DNA from 3 places in the Vibrio harveyi genome. Region 1 is predicted to be linked to each of the others. Evidence: predicted binding sites of a transcription regulator. Region 1 holds the regulator's gene; each other region holds the start of a gene.
The links. The regulator MetJ, encoded in region 1, represses methionine synthesis genes. The targets are predictions, from matches to a motif close to TTAGACNTNTANANGTCTAA.

Region 1 (4,932 bases):
CCACATAACGTGTCGCCAACTCTTTACTCGCCGTGACATCAAGTACGACTGCTTCATCGAAGTTTTGTATCGCGCCGAGCTTCGTCAACCAGTTGCCATCATTCTCGATGCTTTCATCATCAAAGCGCTGAGCAACTGTTGCTGCATCAATCCCGTTTTCATCAAACCAATACGTTTGACTATCAACAACCGCTACTAAATCAAAGCTCATACCATGGCGTTTTTCGAGCTCTTCTTTTTGCTCTGCAAACAGCGATAACCAACTTGAGCCAATGTTACCTTTACCACACAACGCAACCGCTACACGCTTTTGCGCTTGAAACAACTGACTATGAATGCGTTGTACCAACTCTTCGACTTCTGCACGGCGTAGTACTGCTACCAAGCTCAAACCTGATTCCGTCTCTGAAATAAACTCAACAGGCGCATGCTTAAGTTGTTGATAGAAGCCAAAACAGTGATTTGCATTTTTCGTCACTCCGGCACCAACAGCCGCTAAAAGTGAGTAACCCTCTTTAAGCTTGATTTCTGCTTCAACGGCTAACTCTTGTAGATAAGTTAATGCACCGCCAGCAATCTCTGCGGTATACGCCAAACGCAAAGTTTGCTGATCTTGTTGTGCTTCAAATGCTAATGGTTCCAATTGAGCACGCTTTAAAGCTTGCAGAACTTCTTTCTGCGCTCGCTCAAAATCATGACCATGGATAAAAGACAGTTGAACCAACAACACTTCATCAAGAGACGTAATGATTTTAGCACCGCGACCTGAAACCAATACGCGCTCAATACGCGTTGAGCCTGATTCAGGTTGATAGCTGCATTTGAGGCTCAAATCCATCGTGCTTTGAGCAACTGGCTGTAGCGTACGACTGTGCAGCACTGGCGCAGCCAAACGCGCAAGTTCACTCGCCTCATCTAAACGCAGCAACGGCAACAAGCAAGCATCCGACACTAAACGTGGGTCTGCACTGTAAACGCCAGCAACATCACTCCAGATGGTCACGGTGTTTACCTCAGCCAATGCACCAATCACCGTTGCTGAATAGTCTGAGCCGTTACGCCCCAACAGTACTGTTTCACCCACTTCATTTTGCGCCATAAAGCCTGTAATGATGACACGCTTGTGGCTATGTTGAGTTAACGCCTCTTTGATAAGTGCATAAGAGCGAGCTCGGTCGACTTCTGGCTGCGTTCCAGCTTCTGCGCGTAAAAAGGCGCGAGAATCTTGCGCTACCGCTGGAAGATCCTGTTGTGATAACAGTGCAGCCAGTAAGCGTGACGACCATACTTCACCATGCCCAAGCACTGCTGCTTTTTGCGCTTCCGTAAGTGGCGCAGTTAACTCAGCTAAGGTACTGAATTCATCTTGAAGAGAAGCAAGCACTTGCGTTTGCGCTTCTCCTTCTAATAAAGCTTCAATTAACTCTGTCTGGAACAGTCGCAAGTTTTGTAGCGCTTCATGTGCGATGCGACCGTCTTTATCCAGCCCTTCTAAAAACTCGATCAAGCGGTTAGTGGTTTTCCCTGCAGCCGATACCACCACCAAATCATTTTCTGCTGAATACTCTTTAAGAATACCCACCACACGTTGGTAACATTCTGGGTTCGCTAAGCTGCTACCACCAAATTTATGCAGCTGACGTTGTACAGTCATGACCTTACCTCTCCCAATTACTGTGTAGCTTTCGCAAATGCTTGCTCAAGATCAGCAATCAGATCTTGGGCATCTTCTAAGCCAACAGATAAGCGCAGTAACTGTTGAGAAACACCAGCTTCAGCCAGAGCTTCTTCACCCATCGCACGATGCGTCATTGACGCAGGGTGACAAATCAAGCTTTCTACACCACCTAGCGACTCAGCAAGAGAGAAGAGTTCAAGTTCTTTAACAAACACTTTTAGCTGCTCAAATGAGCCAGCAAACTCAAAGCTCAGCATAGAACCAAAACCCGATTGTTGCTTCTTCGCGATGTCATGGCCTGGATGCTCTGGCAAACTTGGATGATAAATCTTCGCTACCAAAGATTGCGTTTGCAAATACGCCAACACTTGCTGAGAGCTTTCTTCATGAACTCGCATTCGCGCACCCAGCGTACGAATTCCTCGAAGCGTCATGTAACTGTCGAATGGCGTACCCGTTGCACCAATGCAGTTACCCCACCATGCTAACTCTTCAGCATGCTCTTCGCTCTTAGTGATCACCACACCACCAATCACGTCAGAGTGACCATTAATGTATTTCGTTGTTGAGTGGATAACAAAATCCGCACCAAGCTCCAAAGGCTTTTGGTACACAGGTGTCAAAAAGGTATTGTCCACTGCGACTAAAGCGCCAACTTGTTTTGCCTTCTCACACACAGCCGCAATATCAACAACGCGTACGAGTGGGTTTGACGGAGTTTCTAACAAGATAAGCTTTGGCTTTTTCGCAATCGCCGCAGCCAACGCTTGCTGATCCGACTGGTCAACAAACTGCACTTTAAAGTCGCCTTTGTTGGCGCGAGTATTGAACAGACGATACGTACCGCCGTAGCAATCATGCGGTGCAACAATTAAGTCATCAGGTCCAAGAAACGCCGATACCCAAAGGTTTAGTGCCGATGTGCCGCAGTTAGTGACAACCGCTCCTTTACCTGACTCAAGTTCGTACAATGCTTTTTCTAACAAGCCTCGGTTTGGGTTACCAGAACGTGTGTAGTCGTATTGTGGAACTTCACCAAACGCGGGGAAGCCGTAGTTAGTAGAAAGGTAGATTGGTGGTACAACAGCGTGATATTGACTGTCTGACTCGATACCAGTGCGTACAGCAATGGTCGCAGGCTTACGGGTGCTCATGGGTGTATCCTTTCACGGGTGGTGACATCTAAATGGGAATGCGCTATATCTAGCTTGTATTGCTCAATTGATTAACACTCTTCCCTAACTATTAACCTCACTTTACTTGTCTAAAAATAAGACGTCAACACTTCTAGACGTCCATATGTCTTTGCTTATGGCGGTAAATGCAGCTAAAATCAGCACCTATATTTATTTTTCTAACTTATTACATTAATGAAGGTGCGCAATGGCTGACTGGAATGGCGAATACATTAGCCCGTATGCTGAGCACGGTAAAAAAAGCGAACAAGTAAAAAAGATTACCGTCTCTATCCCGCTAAAAGTTTTAAAAGTGCTGACTGATGAGCGAACTCGCCGCCAGATCAATAACTTACGCCATGCGACTAACAGTGAGCTACTATGTGAAGCATTCCTACATGCTTACACAGGGCAACCACTGCCAACTGATGAAGACCTTCGTAAAGACCGCCCAGATGATATTCCTACAGAAGCAAAAGCGCTGATGACGGCAATGGGCATCGAATTCGAAGCGTTTGACGAAGAATAATTGCTTACAAATTCGTCAACACGATGAGGCTGCACCGGGGACAGTTTCAGACCAAACTAAAAAGGGACGCCATCGCGTCCCTTTTCTTTGCTGTCAGAAATGACTTTGGCTTACTCCGCCATGTAGTTTTCTGGCATCTCAATACGCGCTACACCTGAATCAACCGCAGCTTGAGCAACCGCTTTTGCTACGCGTGGTAGTAGACGTGGATCCATTGGTTTTGGAATGATGTAATCAGAGCCAAACTCTAGCTTGTCTACGCCAGCTGCCTTCAATACAGCTTCTGGTACTGGCTCTTTTGCCAATTCACGAATCGCATCGACTGCCGCAAGCTTCATTTCATCATTAATTTCACTCGCACGAACATCCAATGCACCACGGAAGATGAATGGGAAACACAGAACGTTGTTTACTTGGTTCGGGTAGTCGCTACGACCAGTGCCCATGATCAAGTCATCACGCACTTCATGAGCCAATTCTGGTTTGATTTCTGGATCTGGGTTTGAACATGCGAACACAACAGGCTTATCTGCCATCAGCTTCAATGCTTCTGCAGGTAGTAAATTTGGACCTGATACACCCAAGAACAGATCCGCACCTTCAATCACGTCTTCCAGCGTACGCTTATCTGTGTTGTTTGCGAATAACTGTTTGTATTCGTTTAGGTCGTCACGACGTGTATGGATCACCCCTTTACGATCCAGCATGTAGATCTTCTCACGCATTGCGCCACATTTGATCAACAGCTCCATACATGCCACTGCCGCAGCACCAGCACCAAGACAAACGATGGTTGATTCTTCTAGCTTCTTACCTTGCAGCTCAATTGCGTTCAGCATACCCGCAGCCGTTACGATTGCAGTGCCGTGTTGGTCATCGTGGAATACAGGTACATCACAGCGTTCGATAAGGCGCTTTTCAATCTCAAAACAATCAGGCGCTTTGATATCTTCTAGGTTAATACCACCGAAAGTATCTGCAATGTTTGCTACTGTGTCGACAAATTCGTCGATCGTGCGGTGTTTCACTTCGATATCAATTGAATCTAGACCAGCAAAGCGTTTGAACAACAGCGCTTTACCTTCCATTACTGGTTTAGAAGCTAGCGGACCAAGGTTACCAAGACCAAGAATAGCCGTGCCGTTAGAGATAACCGCAACCATGTTGCCTTTCGCCGTGTATTTGTACACATTGTCAGCATTTTGTGCGATTTCGCGTACAGGCTCTGCAACACCAGGGCTGTATGCCAGAGCAAGATCGTTAGCAGTTTCAGCTGGCTTAGTCAGCTCTACTGCGATTTTTCCTGGGGTTGGGTACGCATGGTAGTCCAATGCTTGTTGGCGGCGTTCTTCTTCTGGGGTGACTTCTTGGCGATTGTCTTCAGACATGGATCGTTTCTCTTTTGTTATTTTTTCGGTAAGGGGGAATAAATTCTAAAGGATAGAAGTCAATCTTCATAGGCAAGATTGCGAGCGATATCCTTAAAAAAGGTAATAATGTAAGAGATTAGACCAGATATCTATGATTGGCACCTGATAGACAGATCAGGT
Region 2 (4,932 bases), 190 kb from region 1:
GCCTTGTACAGAAGGGTATAGAGCATGGAGCAGGGCAGCAATTCGCATCCAGAAAATCATACATACCGCGAGCATCACAGCAAATGCCCACTGAGAGCTAGAGTTGCGTCCAATGGCTTTCATTGAATGGAATAAGCTTGGTTTGTGTCCGCGTTCTCTCTCCCAACTTGCATCATATAAGCCGAGGGCTAAGAATGGCCCGATTAACATGTAAACAATCAGGCTTGGCATCACGACAAGATGCGTGCCTTGCCATTGAACCAGAAGCACGATACCAATCGCAGCTGCCATAAAGCAGATGCCGTAGAACGCGCTGATGAGCGGCATGCGGACAAAGTCATGCAGACCCAACGCGAGCCAATGGAATGGTGCCGATAAGCTAACGGTATTGCACGGAATGGTTCTGGCGTATTCATTATCTGGAACTTCCTTTCGTTTACCTTGGAAGTCAGATGGGTTCACGGTACGAGGCATAACTCCTCCTTGATTTATTCCCACGGTGGCACCTAGGCCATATAAAGATGTTTGGCTGACGTTTTTCATGACTCTATTAGCCACGTGAGCCTGCATCATAGTTCTTTACGTTATATACATCGAAAAGTGCATTTAACATTATGTTAACTATTGGCAGAGATGGGGCAATTTACAAATAATTGCTGAATTTTTGTTCAAGAGAAGACATGAGAAGGAGAAGAAGGGGCAGAAACAAAAAGCCCCCGCCAGAGGCGAGGGCTTTATCGATTCTTGCGTGGCTCGATTACTTGATGCCTGCGAAATCGCGTAAGATAGCTGCTTTATCCGTTGCTTCCCATGGGAACTCTTCGCGACCGAAGTGACCGTATGCTGCCGTCTGCTTGTAGATAGGTTGAAGCAGGTTAAGCATTTCTTGTAGACCGTATGGACGTAGGTCGAAGTGTTGACGAACCGCTTCAATAATGATTTCGTGTGATACTTTCTCAGTACCGAACGTTTCAACCATGATAGACGTTGGATCAGCAACACCGATAGCGTATGAAAGTTGGATTTCACAACGGTCAGCCATGCCAGCTGCTACGATGTTTTTCGCTACATAACGTGCTGCGTAAGCTGCGCTGCGGTCTACTTTCGATGGATCTTTACCAGAGAACGCACCACCACCGTGACGAGCTGCGCCGCCGTAAGTATCTACGATGATTTTACGACCAGTTAGACCACAGTCACCCATTGGGCCACCGATAACGAAACGACCGGTTGGGTTGATGAAGAAGTTCGTGTCTTTAGTGATCCACTCTGAAGGCAATACTGGCTTGATAATTTCTTCCATTACCGCTTCACGTAGGTCAGGTGTTGTTACTGAATCACAGTGTTGAGTTGAAAGAACAACAGCATCGATACCAACAATCTTACCTTGGTCGTATTGGAAAGTTACTTGAGATTTCGCATCTGGGCGAAGGAAATCTAGTTTACCGCTCTTACGAACTTCAGCTTGTTTTTGAACAAGGCGGTGAGAGTAAGTAATTGGAGCTGGCATTAGAATTTCAGTTTCGTTTGTAGCGTAACCAAACATGATGCCTTGGTCGCCTGCGCCTTGCTCTTTAGGGTCTGCTTTATCAACACCTTGGTTGATGTCTGGAGACTGCTTACCGATGGTGTTTAGAACCGCACACGAGTTCGCATCAAAGCCCATATCAGAGTGAACGTAACCAATTTCACGAACAGTTTCACGAGTGATTTCTTCGATATCAACCCATGCAGAAGTCGTTACTTCACCACCAACCATAACCATGCCGGTTTTAACGTAAGTCTCACAAGCAACACGTGCTTTCGGGTCTTGCTCAAGAATTGCATCAAGAACTGCGTCAGAGATTTGGTCTGCGATTTTATCTGGATGACCTTCTGATACCGACTCAGAAGTGAACAGGTGCTTAGCCATGATAGCTCCAATCTTAAGGTTTACTCATGGCTAACTAACGCAAGCTTGCCACGAAAAATACAATACAGTTTGTAGGTGTTTCTACATCTAGACGTCTATTTTAATTTCCCACAGTCGAATTACAAGCTCTTTTTCGATTTGAATTCGCCTAGCTTATTTCCCAATCGTTTGCTTTTGATGGGGTGAATTTCTAATAAATTACCTATTAAGTGCGAAAAGATTGAGTTAAAACCGCAAAAATGGTGAGTAAAACGTTTGCAGTCGGATTTTGGCTTTGAGAGAATGTTGTCCGCACTTTTTATGCCCAGTTTACTCGGTTAATGTGCCCACATTCCTTTATCAATTCGCTTAATGCACTCAGGAGCAGACATGTCTTCTCGTAACGTTCTTTCAAACAAAGAGCTCGCAAATGCAATCCGCGCTCTTAGCATGGATGGTGTTCAACAAGCTAACTCTGGCCACCCAGGCGCACCTATGGGTATGGCTGATATCGCTGAAGTTCTTTGGCGTTCTCACCTAAACCACAACCCAGCTAACCCAGAGTGGGCTGACCGCGACCGTTTCGTACTGTCTAACGGTCACGGCTCTATGCTGATTTACTCTCTACTGCACCTGAGCGGTTACGAGCTATCTATCGACGATCTTAAGAACTTCCGTCAGCTTCACTCTAAGACTCCTGGTCACCCAGAGTACGGCTACGCACCTGGTATCGAGACTACAACGGGTCCTCTAGGTCAAGGCATCACTAACGCTGTTGGTATGGCGATGGCTGAGAAAGCACTAGCGGCTCAGTTCAACAAAGAAGGCCACGACATCGTTGACCACTTCACTTACGTATTTATGGGCGATGGCTGTCTGATGGAAGGTATCTCGCACGAGGCATGTTCTCTTGCTGGTACGCTAGGTCTTGGCAAACTGATCGCATTCTGGGATGACAACGGCATCTCTATCGATGGTCACGTTGAAGGTTGGTTCTCTGACGACACGCCTAAGCGTTTTGAATCTTACGGCTGGCACGTAATCCCTGCTGTAGATGGTCATGACTCTGAAGCGATTAACGCAGCAATCATCGCTGCGAAAGCAGATCCACGCCCTACACTTATCTGTACTAAAACTATCATCGGTTTTGGTTCACCAAACAAATCTGGTTCTCACGACTGTCACGGTGCGCCACTAGGTGCTGAAGAAATCGCAGCAGCGCGTGAATTCCTAGGTTGGGAACACCCAGCATTTGAAATCCCTGCGGACGTATACGCTGAGTGGGATGCTAAAGCGGCAGGTTCTGAGAAAGAAGCGGCTTGGAACGCGAAGTTCGAAGCATATGCAGCGGCTTACCCTGCAGAAGCAGCAGAGCTTAAGCGTCGTCTAAATGGCGAACTTCCTGCGCAGTGGGAAGAGAAAGCAAATCAAATCATTGCAGACCTTCAAGCAAACCCTGCGAACATCGCATCACGCAAAGCATCTCAAAACGCACTAGAAGCGTTTGGTCAAATGCTTCCAGAATTCATGGGCGGCTCTGCTGACCTAGCGCCTTCTAACCTAACTATGTGGTCTGGTTCTAAGTCTCTAGAAGCGAACGACTTCTCTGGTAACTACATCCACTACGGTGTACGTGAATTCGGTATGACAGCGATCATGAACGGTATCGCACTACACGGCGGTTTTGTTCCTTACGGTGCAACATTCCTAATGTTTATGGAATACGCTCGTAACGCTATGCGTATGGCTGCTCTGATGAAAGTTCAGAACATCCAAGTTTACACGCACGACTCTATCGGTCTTGGTGAAGATGGTCCAACTCACCAACCAGTTGAGCAAATCGCGTCTCTACGTCTGACTCCAAACATGAGCACATGGCGTCCATGTGACCAAGTTGAGTCTGCAGTTGCATGGAAACTGGCGATTGAACGTAAAGATGCACCATCTGCACTTATCTTCTCTCGTCAAAACCTTGCACAACAAGAGCGTACGGCTGAGCAAGTAGCGGACATCGCGAAAGGTGCTTACATCCTGAAAGACAGCGATGGCAAGCCTGAGCTAATCCTAATTGCAACTGGTTCTGAAGTTGAACTAGCAGTGAAAGCGGCTGAGCAACTAACCGTTGAAGGTAAGAAAGTGCGCGTTGTTTCAATGCCATCAACAGATGCATTTGACAAGCAAGACGCAGCTTACCGTGAATCAGTACTGCCATCAGACGTAACTGCACGTATCGCTGTAGAAGCGGGCATTGCAGACTTCTGGTACAAGTACGTTGGTTTCGACGGTCGTATCATCGGTATGACAACATTCGGTGAATCTGCACCGGCTGACCAACTGTTCGAAATGTTTGGTTTCACTGTAGAAAACGTAGTGAACACAGCAAAAGAACTATTAGCGTAATTTAGCGCTAGAAATGAAAAACCGAGCATTAGTGCTCGGTTTTTTTGTGCCTATTCAAATTCGTTTCCCCAGTTATCCTTCTCTTTGTGTCCACATTCCTTACAAGTGACATAACGATCCATATCGTAATAGTGACCGCCGTTTATCAGGGTATGAGCCCAAAGTTTTAAGGTTCCAAGAATCGATTTATCCGTATCGTAACTGCTTGGTTTACGGACCAGCACCTCTGAGTGTGGTGTTTCTCTATTGCATCGCTTGCAAAAGTGAGCAGTGGGAAAACCTGACATACGCATTTCCTTTTGGTGGTCAAACAAGGAGTTAAAATGCCAAGCGAAACATGCGATGTCAGAAATCAATATATTAGTGAAATGAATATTTCGGGAAGTGAAAAGATAGTTTACCGCGAGGGAGATCACTTACTTAATGCGTTCAGTCTTCGTATCAGGTACTATCTGTGACACGAATTTTTGGTGAGGCGAAGGATAAATGCTAAAAGTTGCGATCAATGGATTTGGACGTATCGGTCGTAATGTACTGCGAGCAGTATACGAGAGCGGTAAGCACCAGCAGATCAAGGTTGTTGCAGTTAATGAACTGGCTCAACCAGAAGCGATGGCACATCTTCTTCAGTATGATACTAG
Region 3 (4,932 bases), 1.1 Mb from region 1:
AAAGCAGCCCTTCACCATAGGCAGTGCATCTAACTGTTTTGTATCGGCTTTGTCAGTGTCATTCAACACGAAACGCAAGCGAGTTAAGCAGTGGCTTACACTGGCAATATTGTCCGATCCCCCGACCAGCTCAATAAGACGCTGTACATCTTGACGCGCAATCTTACTCATAACTTTGTCCACCCTGTATTGGATACATTCAATTCATCGTTTTATTTTTATAATGGGAACATTCCCACTTGATGATTTTAATAGTGCCATTTCGCATTCAAAAACAAAATGGGAACAGTCCCATTAATTGAGAATGATCACAGTATAATTTTAGAGCAGATCATCGAAAGAAGGATTAATGACGGATAGGCTGCTGGGTAAAATGCACCACAGACTCATCACCATTTAATTGATTAATCAGCATGTTAGCGGCTTTTTCACCAGCATGAGAGTAGCCTGGATCCACGCTAAAGACATTCGGGAAGAGAAAAGAAAGCAATTCGTTACCACCCACACCTGTGACCACCACGTCTTCGCGTCCGATTTCTTGCAGACGTTTAATCACACCTAGAGCAATGGTATCACTGGCACAAGCAATGGCTTGCGTATCGGATTGAAGAACGTGATCCACCAGCTGATAAGCACTTTCGTGGTTGAGCTTGCCGGTTTGGAAGCAAGGTTCGATGCGCTTTTTCTCACACCAAGCTTGGTAAGCATTAAGGCGAGCGAGACCTGTAGTGCGGTCTTCTGGATCAACACCAATGTAGGCAATATGAGAAATAGATTGTTGTTCCAGGTGGGAGAGCGCCATATCGATAACGCCTTGGTTGTCGTAGTTGATCGAGGAAACCATTTGTGTGTCCATCGCGATCACGACAATGCGATTGCCCCACTCCGCTAACGCTTGCTCATCACATCCAGTAAAGCCAAACACGATCACCCCATCGACATTGCGACGTTTAAGCACATCCAAATGCTCATTGGTTTTATCACGATCGAACTGGCTCTCCATGATCACGACATCGTATCCGGCTGAGTACAAAGCGTTGAGCATGGTCCCAACAGCGCGGTTTTCTGATGGTGAATCCAAACGAGAGATGATCACGCCGATCACCTTTTGGCTGCCACCACGCATCGACTGCGCAGACTTTGATGGGACGTAGCCTGATTCTCGAATGATTTGCTCTACCTTCTCACGCGTTTGCGGTTTTACCTTGGGATCATTGGTAAGCACACGACTGACCGTCGACTTGCCTACGCCAGCCAGTTTCGCGATATCAAGAATGGTGAGTTTTTTGCTCATAAGTGTTCAGACTAAAAGAAGGAATCAAACAAAAGGGAAGCAGCGGCTTCCCTTATCTCAGTCAGTAATGAAGATTACTTGTTTAGGTACGCAGGCACGTCTGCAATGCTATCTAATACTACCGTTGCAATCGCTTCGCCTTGTTCTGTTACTGGCTTACCAGTGCGAACCAAAATCTTAGTGCCAACGCCTGCCGCTTCTGCTGCCATCATGTCTTCGGCTTTGTCGCCGATCATCACAGATTTCTCCATGTCGATCTTCAAGAAGTCACGCGCAGAAATAAACATACCTGGTTTTGGCTTACGACAATCACAATCTTGCTTGTACTCGCCAATGCCATGCTCCGGATGATGTGGGCAGTAGTAGATGCCGTCGAACTCAACGCCATTATCAGCGAAGTTCCAGTCCATCCATTGAGTCAGAGACAAGAAACGGTCTTCGCTGAATTTACCACGTGCAATGCCAGATTGATTGGTCACAAGCACCAGCAGGTAGCCTTTATCTTTCAGCGCTTTTGTCGCTTCAAAGACACCGTCAATGTACTCAAAATCATGTTCGTCATGAACGTAGCCGTGGTCAACGTTGATCACGCCGTCACGGTCGATAAAAACAGCAGGTTTTGCCAAAACGTATTTCTCTATTTACTCGGTTTTATCAGATTATTACATACCTTATAAGCACTCACACTATCTAATTGGTGTGAGTGGGCGACAAAACAGTTGATTTGTCGTCCGAGAATCGGTAAATCTTGAGTATCCCTATTATATATGTCCTTCCGCCAAACATTCTCTGTTTTCCTTTCCCAACAGAACATCCATACATTTAGACGTCTAGACGTAAAAATATCTATTGACTTAATACTACTTAACCCATAGCATCAACTGAGAATTGAGATAGAGTTCAAAATTTACTCCTGTTAAAAGCCGTTTTTAACAGCGAAGTTCCCAGTATCTCTGTGCAGGTTGAAACATGATAGAAATAAAAAACGTCAATAAAGTGTTCTACCAAGGCAGTAAGGAAATTCTTGCCCTTAAGGACATTAATCTAGATATCGCGAAGGGCACCATCTTCGGTGTTATTGGCTCATCGGGCGCGGGTAAAAGTACCCTAATCCGCTGTGTGAACATGCTGGAAGCCCCGACATCGGGTTCCATCATCGTAGATGGCGTTGATCTAACCAAATTAAGCAAAAAGCAATTGGGAGAAACTCGCCGTAACATCGGGATGATCTTCCAACACTTTAACCTGCTGTCGTCTCGCACCGTTTTCGACAATGTCGCACTCCCTCTTGAGCTAGCAGGCAAAGACAAAGCGCAAATCACAACAAAAGTGACTGAGCTACTTAAACTCGTTGGTCTTTCAGACAAGCATGAAAGCTACCCAGCAAACCTAAGTGGTGGTCAAAAGCAACGCGTGGCGATTGCACGTGCACTGGCATCAGACCCTAGCGTTTTGCTGTGTGACGAAGCAACCAGTGCACTGGATCCAGCAACGACTCAGTCCATCTTAGAACTACTAAAAGAAATCAACCGCAAGCTAGAAATCACCATTCTACTGATCACTCACGAAATGGAAGTGGTTAAGAGCATCTGTCACGAAGTGGCGATCATCGGTGATGGTGAGCTAGTGGAAAAAGGTACCGTTGGTGAAATCTTCGCGCATCCGAAGACTGCACTGGCGCACGAGTTCATTCGCTCTACTTTGGATCTTTCTATCCCAGAAGATTACCAAGCTCGCTTACAAACCACGCGCGTAGAAAACAGCTACCCATTGGTTCGCTTAGAATTTACTGGCGCAACCGTGGATGCCCCTCTAATGACGCAGATCGCTCGTAAGTACAACATCGACGTAAGCATTCTAAGCTCTGATCTGGATTACGCTGGCGGCGTGAAGTTCGGCATGATGGTCGCAGAGCTGTTTGGTAACGAAGAAGACGACAACGCAGCGATTGAGTTCTTGCGTGAGCACAACGTGAAAGTAGAGGTACTTGGCTATGTCCTTTAATACGATTTCTGAATGGCTGAGCCTAAACAGCAACCTACTTTTGGGCGCAACATGGGAAACCCTATACATGGTTGCGGTTGCTGGCATCGTTGGTTTTGCTGTTGGTATTCCACTAGGCGTAATTTTGCACACCACTAAAAAAGGTGGCTTGCTGGAGAACACTAAACTTAATCGCGTGCTTGGCGCCATCGTTAACATTGGTCGCTCGGTTCCTTTCCTAGTGCTGATGGTTGCGATTATTCCAGTAACCAAACTGTTGGTTGGCACCTTTATCGGTACAACAGCAGCGATTGTTCCTTTGACTATCGGTGCAATCCCATTTGTGGCGCGTCTCATTGAAGGTGCACTGCTGGAAGTACCATCAGGTTTGGTTGAGGCTGCACAATCTATGGGCGCAACACCAACACAAATCATCACAAAAGTTCTGCTTCCTGAAGCAATGCCGACTATTGTTAACTCAGTAACGATTACCCTAGTAACACTTGTAAGCTACTCAGCAATGGCGGGTACGGTAGGCGGCGGCGGTCTTGGTGACGTAGCTATCCGTTATGGCTTCCACCGTTACGACGTAGTCATCATGGCAGTAACGGTCGTGATGCTGATTGTTCTAGTACAAATTATTCAGTCTATCGGTGATGCAATCGTACGCCGTGTAGACCACAGATAAGAATTGAAAATACCAATTATAAGGAGATAAAGATGAAATTTAGCCTTAAGAGTCTTTTGACTGTTGCAACTGCCGCTTCTGCACTGGTTCTTGCTGGTTGTGGTGACAAAGAAGTCGACGTGAATAAAGTAAAAGTTGGCGTAATGGCAGGTGCTGAAGCTCAAGTTGCGGAAGTTGCAGCAAAAGTTGCTAAAGAGAAATATAACCTGGATGTTGAGTTGGTTACCTTTACCGATTACGTAACACCAAACGCAGCACTAGATGATGGCTCAATCGACGCAAACGCGTTCCAACACAAGCCATACCTAGATCAGCAAGTAAAAGATCGTGGCTACAAGCTAGTAACTGCAGGCAACTCTTTCGTATACCCTATCGCTGGTTACTCTAAGCAAGTGAAATCAGTGGATGAAATCGAAGATGGTGCTCGCATCGCGGTTCCAAACGATCCAACTAACCTAGGTCGTTCTCTTCTACTTCTTGAGCAACAAGGTCTGATCGAACTGCGCGATGGCGTTGGTCTACTGGCAACAGTACGTGACATCGTAGGTAACCCGAAAAACATCACTATCGTTGAACTAGACGCAGCACAGCTTCCACGTTCTCTTGATGACGTTGCGGTTTCTATCATCAACACAACTTACGCAAGTTCAATTGACCTAACACCTGAGCGTGACGGTATCTTCGTAGAAGACAAAGAGTCTCCATACGTAAACCTTATCGTTGCTCGTGAAGACAACGTTCAAGCAGCTAACGTACAAAACTTCGTGAAAGCATACCAAACAGATGAAGTTTACGAAGCAGCGAAAGACATCTTCAAAGGTGGTGTAGTGAAAGGTTGGTAATCCCCTCTTTCTACAACACTTTAAACTTAAAAAGGGCGCTCATCGGAGCGCCCTTTTTGCATTTGTTTTCATTGCGGTTTTATATCGCTAGAACAGCTGAACCTCGTCTTGCTCAAGCTTCTTTT

Region 2: metK (methionine adenosyltransferase) is a predicted target of MetJ. The motif match lies at 1,992-2,011, and genes of this name have one in related genera.
Region 3: metN (methionine ABC transporter ATP-binding protein MetN) is a predicted target of MetJ. The motif match lies at 2,117-2,136, and genes of this name have one in related genera.

Annotation. Positions count from the first base shown of each region.
Region 1 covers NZ_CP125875.1:3,419,505-3,424,436, reverse strand. The annotation lists gene QMY49_RS16220 (bifunctional aspartate kinase/homoserine dehydrogenase II) at 1-1,654, opposite strand, end outside; gene QMY49_RS16215 (O-succinylhomoserine (thiol)-lyase) at 1,672-2,832, opposite strand; gene metJ (met regulon transcriptional regulator MetJ) at 3,062-3,382, shown strand; gene QMY49_RS16205 (malic enzyme-like NAD(P)-binding protein) at 3,493-4,770, opposite strand.
Region 2 covers NZ_CP125875.1:138,985-143,916, forward strand. The annotation lists gene QMY49_RS00700 (DUF2189 domain-containing protein) at 1-474, opposite strand, end outside; gene metK (methionine adenosyltransferase) at 758-1,912, opposite strand; gene tkt (transketolase) at 2,282-4,291, shown strand; gene QMY49_RS00715 (hypothetical protein) at 4,342-4,578, opposite strand; gene epd (erythrose-4-phosphate dehydrogenase) at 4,778-4,932, shown strand, end outside.
Region 3 covers NZ_CP125875.1:2,355,981-2,360,912, forward strand. The annotation lists gene treB (PTS trehalose transporter subunit IIBC) at 1-171, opposite strand, end outside; gene treR (trehalose operon repressor TreR) at 347-1,294, opposite strand; gene gmhB (D-glycero-beta-D-manno-heptose 1,7-bisphosphate 7-phosphatase) at 1,369-1,920, opposite strand; gene metN (methionine ABC transporter ATP-binding protein MetN) at 2,264-3,298, shown strand; gene QMY49_RS11280 (methionine ABC transporter permease) at 3,288-3,965, shown strand; gene QMY49_RS11285 (MetQ/NlpA family lipoprotein) at 3,998-4,807, shown strand; gene QMY49_RS11290 (YibE/F family protein) at 4,895-4,932, opposite strand, start outside.